Regions from separate parts of the Paenibacillus provencensis genome, predicted to be linked through region 4. Evidence: riboswitches for the same ligand, from Rfam matches in the RefSeq annotation. Region 4 holds a riboswitch; each other region holds the start of a gene.
The links. Region 4 has a riboswitch for cyclic di-AMP ahead of ACFQ3J_RS13420 (hypothetical protein). Riboswitches for the same ligand answer to the same signal wherever they lie in the genome.
Positions count from the first base shown of each region.

Region 1: it holds a riboswitch for cyclic di-AMP, as region 4 does, so the genes downstream of both, ACFQ3J_RS26455 (C40 family peptidase) here and ACFQ3J_RS13420 (hypothetical protein) in region 4, are expected to answer to the same signal.
Region 2: it holds a riboswitch for cyclic di-AMP, as region 4 does, so the genes downstream of both, ACFQ3J_RS21125 (C40 family peptidase) here and ACFQ3J_RS13420 (hypothetical protein) in region 4, are expected to answer to the same signal.
Region 3: it holds a riboswitch for cyclic di-AMP, as region 4 does, so the genes downstream of both, ACFQ3J_RS09105 (C40 family peptidase) here and ACFQ3J_RS13420 (hypothetical protein) in region 4, are expected to answer to the same signal.

Region 1 is NZ_JBHTKX010000013.1:16,618-19,738, reverse strand. Features, by position in the region: gene ACFQ3J_RS26465 (M1 family metallopeptidase) at 1-166, shown strand, start outside; gene ACFQ3J_RS26460 (hypothetical protein) at 179-1,000, shown strand; cyclic di-AMP (ydaO/yuaA leader) riboswitch at 1,314-1,455, shown strand; gene ACFQ3J_RS26455 (C40 family peptidase) at 1,462-1,929, shown strand; gene ACFQ3J_RS26450 (GNAT family N-acetyltransferase) at 2,156-2,653, shown strand; gene ACFQ3J_RS26445 (c-type cytochrome) at 2,767-3,121, shown strand, end outside.
Region 2 is NZ_JBHTKX010000004.1:109,087-112,207, reverse strand. Features, by position in the region: gene ACFQ3J_RS21130 (peptidoglycan D,D-transpeptidase FtsI family protein) at 1-298, shown strand, start outside; gene ACFQ3J_RS21125 (C40 family peptidase) at 1,194-1,673, opposite strand; cyclic di-AMP (ydaO/yuaA leader) riboswitch at 1,679-1,813, opposite strand; gene ACFQ3J_RS21120 (four-helix bundle copper-binding protein) at 2,099-2,428, opposite strand; gene ACFQ3J_RS21115 (sensor histidine kinase) at 2,876-3,121, shown strand, end outside.
Region 3 is NZ_JBHTKX010000001.1:1,898,326-1,901,446, forward strand. Features, by position in the region: gene ACFQ3J_RS09100 (DUF11 domain-containing protein) at 1-1,351, shown strand, start outside; cyclic di-AMP (ydaO/yuaA leader) riboswitch at 1,700-1,837, shown strand; gene ACFQ3J_RS09105 (C40 family peptidase) at 1,844-2,305, shown strand; gene glgD (glucose-1-phosphate adenylyltransferase subunit GlgD) at 2,427-3,121, opposite strand, start outside.
Region 4 is NZ_JBHTKX010000001.1:2,772,274-2,775,394, reverse strand. Features, by position in the region: tRNA gene ACFQ3J_RS13430 (tRNA-Leu) at 44-126, shown strand; gene ACFQ3J_RS13425 (glutathione peroxidase) at 305-784, opposite strand; cyclic di-AMP (ydaO/yuaA leader) riboswitch at 1,166-1,391, shown strand; cyclic di-AMP (ydaO/yuaA leader) riboswitch at 1,531-1,690, shown strand; gene ACFQ3J_RS13420 (hypothetical protein) at 1,831-2,244, shown strand; gene ACFQ3J_RS13415 (HAD family hydrolase) at 2,439-3,110, shown strand.

The DNA of each region.
Region 1 (3,121 bases), on a different contig from region 4:
GTCTCCTCTGGTTTGGGCAATGGTCGATCCAGAGTACTCCATTACACTTGAGAATAAGCATATGAACAACTACTTAAAAGCTGAAGGGGATGAAGCATTGGAGACCCGGTTTAACATTAGTATTACCAAAGTATTGGAGCTCTTGCTCGGAAGTCTGTCATGGTGAGGTGTATAGCGGATGAAATCTTATCTCTCCGAAGGTTTTAAGTTGGTCAAGCGTCATTTCCTAATCGTTATATTCCTGTTTCTGTACCAACTGCTGTGGGGTGTTCTTCTGTATAAGATGGTGTCCTCTGCGGTCATCCCTTTGCTAATGCGCTACCCGAATCCCCCGCCACATGAGCTTAGCCAGATCTTATTCTGGTTAGAGGGGCAGATCAGCTTGAGTACCAGCTCCACAGTCCATGATTATGTTTGGCTGCTTGTCCTCATGTTTATTTTAAGGATGCTCATCACTCCGCTGATTCGGGCGGGCTTGTTTCACAGTCTTCATGAAGATGAAAGCACCAAGGGCTTCTCCTTCTTTCGCGGGACCCTTAAGCACTGGAAAAAGACATCACTGCTCTATATCATCGAGATTGTACTGCTGCTGCTGCCTGCCTACTGGATCATCCCGAAGGTGCTTCCACTCCTCCTAAATGCGGTCTACAACCAGAATATCCTTCTACAGGCAGCTCCTTACGTTATCTTATGGATCATTTACGCCTACATTATCAAGCAGCTGCTCTTATATGTACAGTTTGGACTTACAGGCAATCGAAGCGGCTTTAGTGCAGTATGGGTCTGCATCCGCCATGCGCTTCCTGTCACTGGAGTTGCCCTGACACTTAGTGCACTTGCCTTCATACTGTTCAGTGCTTTCACTGCCGTATCGCTCATTTGGACAGGACTTTTAGCCCTGATTCTCCAGCAGTCTTATCATCTAATACGATCGCTCATAAATGTATGGAAGATAAGTTCCCAGTTCAGTATTTGGCAATCCAAAAGCGATGATGCCTAAATTTATTGTCTTGTCTCCTCTCTTCAAAAACCGCACCCAGCGCGAATATAACGCTTTCAACGTAGAAATAAAGTCAATCCGCCTGTTTATTTATCGCACCTAACGTCAAAAAACTTTATAAGTCTCGCTCTTCTCCTAGAGCGAGACTTATTTTTTGTAATATTTTCTCTAAAAAACGATTGCCAAATTTACACAACCTCTGTTACAATAGGCCCAGAACTTCTAGTAACAACTTTGTAATAATTGTTGTAACTTTTACCATTTAACTAAGTACATAGTCTTACAAGAGTGAGCGACTTTCACAGATGCACATCTTAAGAAACAGCCAAATTCCTGGCATCTGGGAAGCGGGGGAACCACTTTTATGGGTGAATTGATCTCGCAACGTAAGTGATCATAGGGGAACCTTCTACCGAATCCTTAAGCTAACCTCGCAGGCATTGGAAGGGGATTATTTTTTCTTGAAAAAGTCACTAACTGCTGCAGCACTGAGTCTTGCTATTGCATTCTCCATCGGAACAGGAAGTGCATTCGCCGATTCCAAAATGGACAAGGTCATTGATAGCGCTAAAGGAACCGAATATAAATATGGCGGTACTACTTTAAACGGATTTGATTGCTCTGGTTTTACCATGTATGTATTTGATAAACTCGGCATCGATCTGCCTCATCAATCTGGATCTCAATACAAAATGGGCAAGTCTGTATCCCGTTCTGAAATGAGACCTGGCGACCTCGTATTTTTTAACACAAGCGGAAAAGGTGTATCCCATGTCGGCATCTTCGTAGGTGAAGGTAAATTTGCACATGCTTCCTCTTCTAAAGGAGTTATTATCAGCAAGCTGGACGAGAGCTACTATGAAAAACGTTACATTGGTGCAAAACGAATTATGAGTACGGAAGAATACGAAACAGCTGCATTAGATTAAGGAACACTGTGCTGGAACAAACCTCATAGCCCGAAGATTTGATTACTAAATAGTAATCCATCTTCGGGCTTTTTATATTATATTAGGGTGAATCAATTTGATAATACCTTTAGCTGCTTAAATCAAGGGTATATATAGATCAAACTCACCTTTTTAATGATTTATGAAATTGATTCGGGTTGTTCTTGAACTATATGGAGTCTACATCTATAAAGGAGACGATGACATGACGCAGAAAGGAACTACCTTTCATGCTCTTCCTATGAGTGAAGAGCATGCAGCTGAGATCTGCACTTGGCAGTACGAACCTCCTTATAACATATATGGCTGGCTGCCCTGGGAGCAGATGAAGGCGCTTGAGATTGAATTTGGCGACCCTGAACTTCGAGCCACGCAGTATTTATCTATTGTAAATGATGCAGGTGAGTTATACGGATTCGCTCAATTATTTCCTTTAACCGGTGTGACCCGGCTTGGTCTCGGAATGAGACCCGATCTTTGCGGACAGGGAATGGGGACTTCCTTTGTCAACTCGATTGTACAGGAAGCCGCAGTCCGGAACCCGCAGAACGATATTGATCTTGAGGTTCTAACCTGGAATAAAAGAGCGATTCGCACTTATGAAAAAGCAGGATTTGCCATTCATGATACCTATGAGCGCCTTACGCCGGAGGGCCCTAAGCTGTTCTTCTGTATGGTGTATGAAGGAGCAAAGCTTAAATAGACATGATTGTCTCTCCTAACTTTTGTTTAAATATTTACCATAAAATACTATGAAGCAAGTTCATGATCCTTTATAATAAATGAAGGATTGTACATAGTAGGAGGACACAACGAATGAAGAAATGGATCATGAGTGGGTTATTTTTCTTCGCTTGCGCTTTTGCCCTCGTGTTAATGTTTACGGTTCCAGGAAGAGAACATGTGACTGAGGAAGAGCAGCCACGGGCAATGCCTGAGGTAACTCTAGATGCTGCTGCTGCAGAGGAGAAGGCGAAGGCAAGCTGTATTACTTGTCACGGTAATCAACTGGAAGGCGGAATGGGACCGTCACTGCAAACCATTGGTGCAAAACATGACGCCAATAAACTGTACCAGATTATTAGTGAAGGCACAGGCGGCGGCATGCCGGCGTTTGAAGGTCAGCTTACTGAAGAAGAGATTGCGAACCTTGCTCTATGGCTGTCCGAGA
Region 2 (3,121 bases), on a different contig from region 4:
AACCATTCACAGGGGAATGGCTACAAATGTAGATGTTGCTTTTTCAGGATTTCCATATGACTTTGCCCGGAAAACAGGTACCTCCCAACAGACGATATATAAAGATGGTGAAGCCATAAATGTTGAAAATGGCGTGTTCATCGCATTTGCACCGCGTGAAAATCCTAAACTTGCCGTTGCAGTAGTTGTTCCAGAAGGGGGATACGGCTCTATGAGCGCTGCGCCCATTGCTCGAAAAATATTTGATGCATACGATGCAGAAATCGGGTTAACCGAAGCACCTCGTTCAACTGAATAAATCAAATAATATAATAGAAAGCTCTGTACTTGATAGGGCTTTCTACATTGCAACAGAAAATAGAGTGGAGTATAAAAATGAAAAATGTCCATAGTGATCAATGTAGCGTCTACACATCACAGTTATACGCTTTGAAAAGATAAAGGTATTTATCATAGCGTGTCCAGCAAGGTACGCCAGCTAAATACTCATTAAATCGTTTCATTCTATACTGCTCTAATCTGCACAACGACGGCCGAACACCCTTTTCAGTGTTAGAAACATCGGAGCTTCAGTTGCAAATATTTTTGTTACTGTATTTGTGTTCCCGATATTTACGCTTACCCCACTATATGTAACTAGCTAATTTTGTGCCAGCTAATATCCGATTTTTTTATTTCAGATAATGTAGCTAATGGAGTAAAGTGTCGACACCAGGCTTACTGAAAAAGCAATCTCAACCTACGGTTTCGATAAATTCGAGAACTTGGTAACTGAACCATCGTATGCTTTAAACCGAGTTAACACTTATCAATGCACTTTCTCTCTTTATACTAAGAGTCTATTTATAAAGTAATATTGAATCCAAGGCAAAGTATATACTAAGATCTCCCGACGCCACTTACCCCCGGAAGTTAATATCCGGGGGTAAGTGGCATCTATAAAGAAAAAATGTAGAGTTTTTTATGTGCACAGAGACTTAAGTTATTACTGTAATTTGTTCAAATCAGTTTCTGTTTTTCAGGTGCTTCATTTCGTTAAGTAACGGGAAACGTAAGAACGTATGGGTCATAGCGATCGGCTGCTTATTTCATGAAGATGCCGGGCAGATTGTGTATCAAAATTTGATTCGAAATAATTCAGTCAAAACCCCTTCATAAGGGCGGGGTTGTAAATATAGCTTGTCCTTCCCTCTTTAATGAGAGTCATCAACCATATTAGAAAAACTCTTATCATCAATTGTTCTTCTGGCTGTAACGTACCGTTGCTTGTAGTATGTTTCCGAGAGTTTACTTACTCTTACTCCTTTACTGCTCGAAGAATGAGCAAATTGTCCATCCCCTATGTAAATTCCCGCATGAGATATTCCCTTTCCACTTGTATTGAAGAAAACTAAATCCCCAGTTCTTAAATTGCTTTTTGCTACCGCAGTGCCTGTTTTAGCTTGAGCAGCTGAGGTTCTAGGAAGGTTTTGATTAAATTTATCAAATATGTATAATATGAAGCCGGAGCAATCAAAGCCACTTGCTGCGGTCGTTCCTCCCCATTTATAAGGTGTTCCTACCACTTGGCTGACTTCTGATTGTAATTTTGATTTGTCATCAGCAAATGCACTTGTGGTACCAGAAGAAATAATAATAACAGACCCTAATAAAGACATGATAATTTTTTTCAAGTATAATATTCTCCCTTCGATGCCTACGGAGTTAGCTTAAGGATTCGGTAGAAGGTTACCTATATTCAACACTATTTTGAACAATTCACCCAAAGTGGTTCCCCCGTTTTAAATAAATTTAAATTCGGCAAAATAATTAAAATATTGTAACACTAATAACTGTAGTGTATAAATCGAGACTTGTCAATTATAACCTGTAAAATTTGTTGCTTCTTATGATTTCATGAGGATTTATTTAATTTAGAAAGGTTTTTCATAAATAATCGACAACTTAACAAGAAGTGGGTCATATTTTATGACAGGTAATATCATAACAAATTTGTAATTAATATGTCTTTTTTTATTTCAAAAACTGTTTCAGATTTAATCAAAAATAACCGCTCCAGTTACTGGGAGCGGTTATAAAAGTAGTATACTTTTTTATGTTATGCAGCCATGTTACGACATGCATCTGCACATTTAAAACAAGCTTCCGCACATTTTTGGCAATGGTCATGACTATGTTTTTTGCACTCATCACCACATGCTTGGCATATCTCAGCACACAATGAGCAAATTTCTTTGATAAATGGTGAATTGCTGCTCATTGCTGTTGCAGCAAAAGAGCAGATGTCGGCACATAGCCGATCTAGACGAATACATTCTGCCATCATTTTAATGTCTTCTTCTTTTAAACAAGCATCGTAGCAGTGATTACAAGTCACCATACATCGTAAGCATTCCTCTATACATTGTTTATACTGTTCATGTGACATTTCCATTCTCCTTTCAGTGATTAATTTTTTACATACGTAATTACTATTTACAATTAATCCTCGATACATACTCAAGGACTTGAATGTAAATTAACCAAAAATGTGCAGAATATGTGGAGATAACGAGTGAAAATAAAAAATCTATTTTCTAAAAGCTAATTTAATCAATGATTAGTTCGAAGTATAAATATCACTTTGAAAAGCTAACTATAGCCAGAACTAAGAACTTTAAATCGGTAAGTCATGGCTTATGCACAAAATATTCAAAGTTCAGGCGTATAATAATAATAAACAATCTTATGCTTATGGTGGATAAACGTTTGGGTTTTAAGGAGATCATGGGTTTCGAAATTACAATAGAATTTTGAAAAACATTACTACTTGAAATATTTGATAAATAATTTAAGTCATATATCTGGAAAAATTAATAGAACGGTGGTCATCAAAATGAATCGAATAGCTTTTAAATTAGGAATTATTATCGTATCTCTGCTGTTAGTGGTTCTGCTTTCCTTGGGGTATGTCGTTGATAAAATCTTTTCGAATATGTATTATCAAAAAGCACAACAAGATGTGGCCGAAATGTCATCCCATTTTGTCGAAATGGTACATTCTAGTAAGAGCATACCTACAGATTTGATATCCACTATGGTAGAATTTTCGAAGGTGGAGATCTTTGTTTTAGATAGGCAA
Region 3 (3,121 bases), 870 kb from region 4:
CAAGTCTGCCACGAATATCCGTTTTCAGACAATCGTCACGAGCCTCCCGCCTTCTAACGAGCTCTACAATGTGGCAAGCGCAGCGTATACTTTTCAAACGTTGGATGGTCGAATAATTAGGAGGGATATTACTTCAAACGGTGTACGAATCTCACTTGCGAATGCGCAGCTCATCATATCTCAGCGAGCAAACACTATGCAAACCTTTGTTGGAGATGTCATTACATTTACAATAACGATTCAAAATACGGGCACTGTACCAGTGGTCAATGCGAGATTAAGCGTATTGCTCTCTGCAGGGATGAGCTTTGTGCCGGGGAGTGTGGTGCTTAACGGTATCATCTCTCCGGGTCTAGATCCTGTTCAAGGCTTTATACTTCCGGTCATTAACCCTGGGGAGGTTATACAGCTGACATACCAGGTACGTGTGCTGAGCATTAGTAGTCCCTTATCCAGTGAAGTACTCGTATCTTACACCTCTGACGGGGTGCTTGTTCAGACTGGTTCCAATGAAGTTGTGCTGTCACCGGTTGATCCTGTTGTGAACATGATCGTAACGGTAATGCCTGAGCAAGTCACCTATGGAGGAGCTGCTCAGTTTACCGCTACGATACTGAATGAAGGAGATCTTCCGATTGAGGCTGTTTACTATATGAATTTTCCACAAGGTCTTATCTTCCAGGATCATTCTGTTCGAATTAACGGGGTTGAAGTTCAAAATGCAAATCCTGTGATCGGTATACGGCTGGGCACTTTGTTTCCACGTTCTAGAACCGTCATCACGTATCGAGCCCTTATATCCTTTACACCATATTCCCGGATATCTCAGATGAATTTGATGAATCAAGCATCCCTTCAGTTTACGTATCGACTGTCAGATAGCAGAACGGTCTCGCTCCGAGAGGAAGCAGAGGTCCAGGTATTATTTCTTGCTCCTGTTATTCAGGCGGTGCTTACCTCATACCCTGCCCGGGTTGAACGGGGTGACGAGGTGACCATTCAGATCTTAATTCGCAATACTGGAAATCTAGCTGCAGCTCTATCGCTGAGAGGCCTCACCCCACCGGGTACCGAGCTTATATCAGGTCACTTGCGCTTACAAGATGGGACGACGAGGGTCTTCTATACACAAGATTTAATAAATGGGATACTCTTCATCGGTGTTCTTGAGCCGGGAGAGTATGCTGAAATTGAATATATCGTTCGTGTGAAGATCGACGGACTCTTACCATCCGATTTGTTAAAAGGGTATGTCACTGCATTATTCACTTATTTGTTTGAGAATGAGGAATATACACTGGAAGTCAATTCGAATGAATACATCATCGTAATCGAGCAGCATGATGAATAGGAATAGATATTTCATGATATAAGAATCCCTCTCTCTCTTCCTTCTTAGGAAGAGAGGGAGGGATTTTTAATTCTTAGGATTTATGCAAAATCTTCATTCTACTCAGTTCGACAGAAACTAATTACAAGTTTGTTAGAAATTTATGAACAAATGATCCATTCTACATTTCTTATACCTACGGATTAACGAGTGTTTAAACCGTTATTTTACATAAAAACGAAAAAACTATGCCAAACTTCGGAAAAGAGAGTTGATAAATATACCAGTGAGTGATAAAATCCAAGAATAGATAAAGTAACAATTTCGTAATTATTAATGTCACTTCGTTGTCGAAATCTTTAGGTGAATGACTGATAACTGCCGAATTCTAGCACCAAGAAGCGGGGGACCCGACCATTTTATGGGTGAATTGATCAATATGAAGTGATCATAGGGAACCTTCAACCGAATCCTTAGCTAACCTCGCAGGCATTGGAAGGAGTATTATTTACTTTGAAAAAGACACTAACAGCTGCGGCATTAGGGTTCGCTCTATTATTCTCCGCAGGAGTCACAGAAGCATCGGCTTCCATTCTATCCAAAACAGTTAACAATACGGTAGGCATACCATACCAATATGGCGGTTCGACCCTTTCTGGGTTTGATTGCTCTGGATTTACTCGTTATGTATATAAGCAGCTTGGCGTAAATCTGCCTCATAGCTCCAAACAGCAATTTCATAAAGGACAGGCTATCAAGAAATCTGAGCTTGTAAAGGGAGATCTCGTCTTCTTTAATACTAGTGGATCCGGTGTTTCACATGTAGGAATCTATCTTGGCAATAACCAATTTGTCTCCGCTACTTCTTCCAAAGGGATTGCTATTACACCTATTAACAAAGGCTATTGGAGCTCCAAGTATTACGGCGCCAAAAGAATGCTTAGCCCGGCCTCTGCTAAAAGAGCTGGATTATAATTACATTACCCGATCTATTATTTCTCAAACAACATAAGCGTATAGCCATGATAGAAGGTCCAGGAATGATTCCTGGACCTTCTGCTGTGTACGCCTGCTCAGCCCGCATGGAGCATAGCGTTTAGATTTGGCTGCTCTTCGCAATCACATAAGGCTTCTTAACATCACCGATCAGCTTGCGATCCACAGATAAGTGTACATCCTTATCCAATATCACGTTCTCAAGCACCGCATTCTCCTCAATTACGCATTTCTGCATAATAATCGAGTTGCGTATTTGCGCCCCGCTATGTATTTTAACTCCTCTGAAAATGATGCTGTTCTCCACGGTTCCTCCAATAACGCATCCGTTCGCAATCAAGGAATTATTGACTTCTGCATGCTCTAAATAACGAGTTGGCGGTTCATACTTAATCTTGGTATGCACCTCATGATATTTAAACAGCTGGTTGTATTGTTCTTGCTGAAGCAGTTCCAGACTAATGCGATAATAGCTGTCTACGGAGTTAATCACGGCATGATATCCGTTATAAGCATAAGCAGCGATCTTGAGATTGGCCAGGTTGTTCTGAATTCCATCTCGAAAGAAATGGTTCTGGCCATGAGCAATACAGTGTTCTATTAATTTCAAGAATAGCTGCTTCTCCACAATAAATGCACCCAAATAGATATTAGGATGTCCACCTTCTCCATGCATCCCTGTGACCCATCCGTTGTCCACATCCATCCGGATGCATGAAGCATGTTCGGGGAGGATTTCATCTACTCTTTTATACAGCAAGGTGATGTCAGCCTGTGTTTCCATATGATTATTAA
Region 4 (3,121 bases):
TGTATAATATATTTTGTTGGCACGAAAATGCTATACAAGATGCGCGGTCGTGGTGGAATGGCAGACACGCTATCTTGAGGGGGTAGTGGGTGTATACCCGTGGAGGTTCGAGTCCTCTCGACCGCATCATAACGAAAGAGCTTGAAGCAATTGCTTCAAGCTCTTTTTTGGTGTGCCCAGTATGGGCTTCAACACGATATGACATAGAAGGTGAACAAAAAGAAGAGAAGTCTCTACTGAGGCTTCTCTTGGGGGATGATGATTTAGTCGATCGATTGTACATATTAGGATTTATGCAGGAATCCTATTTTAACAGCTTGGCGATATCCGCTCCAATCTTGTCCGGTGTCGTTTGTGGGCTGTATCTTTTCACGATATTTCCGTTCTGATCAATAAGAAACTTGGTGAAATTCCACTTAATTGTTTTGGATCCAAGTATACCTGGTGCATTGTTCTTCAAGTGCTTGAACAGCGGATGCGCCTCGTCACCATTCACTTTAATCTTCTCAAACATCGGGAAGCTTACGCCATAGTTCATTTGGCAGAACTCAGCGATTTCCTCATTTGAGCCGGGTTCTTGTTCGGCAAATTGGTTGCTGGGGAAACCGAGAATTTCAAAGGATTGATCATTGAATTTGTCATATAGCTCCTGAAGCCCTTTGTATTGAGGAGTTAATCCACATTTGCTTGCTGTATTTACGATCAAGAGTACTTTTCCTTTGTACTCCTCCATGCTTAATTTCTGACCCTTTAGTGTATTCACTTGATATTGATAAATCGACATGCCTTCATCCATCCCTTCCTAATTATTATGGAATATATAAATGATGCTTGTATAGCCGCTCTTATTCAATCTCTATATATATATATTGATAACAATTTAATTTTAAGCAATATATGAAGAAAGTCAAACATGGCTTAGAAAATGAATGAATATATTGTTGATGCCCAACTTGGTTATTTGAATTAAGCGAGAAATCGAGATAAACTTAGAACAGATTAGCTAAATGCACAGTGGTGAATGTTTTATTCTTATTCTATCCCAAAACAGCCCTAGATCGTCAAAATGAACTACTGCAGGAGCTTTACATCGATTTTCTACGGGTGTATGATTCATATCGTAAATCTTGAGCAAATGAAAACCTTATATTAGAGTAGTTTCTCATTGCTATGATAGCTTAATTTCTGCCTAATCTGGCGGAGAGCGGGGGAACCAAAGTTAGCAGAGTGCTTGATTCGGTGTGAGAGCCGAATGAAACACGCTTGCATGGGGTGAATTCTGAACCGAGGATTCATGTGGGAATCTCCATATGGAATCATCAGGAACAGATAGGACGACTCTCACCGTCCGAATCCGACAGCTAACCTCGTAAGCTGTACAGAGCTAAACTAAAGATGTGGAAGATACGCAAGGTTCTTCCTTCACTTCTTTACAGTGATTATTCTTTAGTTATCTTCTGTACGAACGTTTGAGAGAGGAATGATAAATCTTGTGAGCGATCAGCCACAGGGGTTTAGTCCTCTGTGGTTTTTGTTTGTGCGCTGAATTTTTGTCGATAGCAAAAAGCGGGGGACCCAGATGTGGATGCTTCAGATCCATGGGGTGAATTTCATGGCTCTTGCCATGAATAGGGCAATCTCTCTTGTCCGAATCCGACAGCTAACCTCGTAAGCGTAAAAAAGGGAGAGGCAGCAAGCCGCGTAGCATCTTATAACAGGTCATGTTTTGCCATGTTCTGATATAAAGGTGGGAGAGCACCGGGCATGCCTTTGATCTGTCGGTGTTCTTTTTTTGTTGTCTTTTTCTAAAACAGGGAGGATATTATTGTGATGAGTGATGAAGTTATTTTAGTTACGGCGCCGAATGAAGCCGCCAGAAATTTTATTCGATTATTAATGTACAAGAAGCTCTCTTTTGCTGTCCTGACAAATAGTGCGCAGGAAGAGAAGCAGGTCAAACGACTTGGAGTAGAGCACATTATACGTATGGATACTGCGTTTGCAAGTAAATGGCTGCTGCCTAATGCAACGGTAGGGCGTATTTTTATTTTTGAGAACAGCTTGAATCTGACCTGTCGGTTCTTGCAAATATGCAGACCATGGACACGTAAACCGATTACGATTATTACACAGCTGAATCATCCTCGCGGAGTATACCGCGGTATGGGTGCAGACCACGTTATTTTTACAATCAAGGGCGAAGTTGGATTCTTGCTAAATGGCGAACGGGCTGCCGTTAATTAATTGATCTGTACGTACACAGCAATAGAAGCAGGAGACTGCAGCTTGCAGCTAGTGTAGGTGCTTACGATACAGTTTGCGTAATTAGATATAGGGTTGATATACTGGAGTTAAAGAAAACATAGCATGTGAGACTCGTGATATAACCATGGGTCTCTTTTTCTATATTTACAGATGGAAAGGTTGAGAATGGCAATATGGGGAAATTTGATCATGTGAAATGGCTCTTTTTTGATATAGGAGATACTCTCGTAAATGAATGGGTTCCCGTTGATCACATTATCGGTCAATTTGTAAAGGAAGCAAATGGACTTGGGTATAACATCACGATGGAGGATGTTCGCAGTAAATTTATTCAGAGCTATTCGAATTATATAGCTTCTCCCATGCAATACGCGATTTCAGAGCTCGTGCCTTCCGAGGAAGACAGAGAGTATATCAAGTCAAGGCTCAAGTTTCAAAAGGAGCTGGAAGAGCCGTATGCTGAAGCTAGGGCCGTTCTCAAACAGCTGGGTGAGCGCTACAGGATCGGTATCATTGCCAATCAAAGTCCGGGTACGGAAGAGCGGATGGTGAAATATGGACTCCGTTCTTATGTGGATGTTATCGCTTGCTCGGCCGAACAGGGATTGTCCAAACCGGATATGCGCTTATATCAGTATGCTTTGAAAACAGCTGGAGCAGAGCCCAATGAATCCATCATGATTGGTGATCGAATTGACAATGACATTATCCCAGCCAAGTCACTTGGGATGCTTACAATTCGAATTATGCAGGGTTACGGCCGCTATCAGCCTTCCACTGATGATAAGGATACGCCGGACTTTACTGTAAATGATCTAAGCGCACTGACTGCACTGCTTCTATGAGCTATGAATCA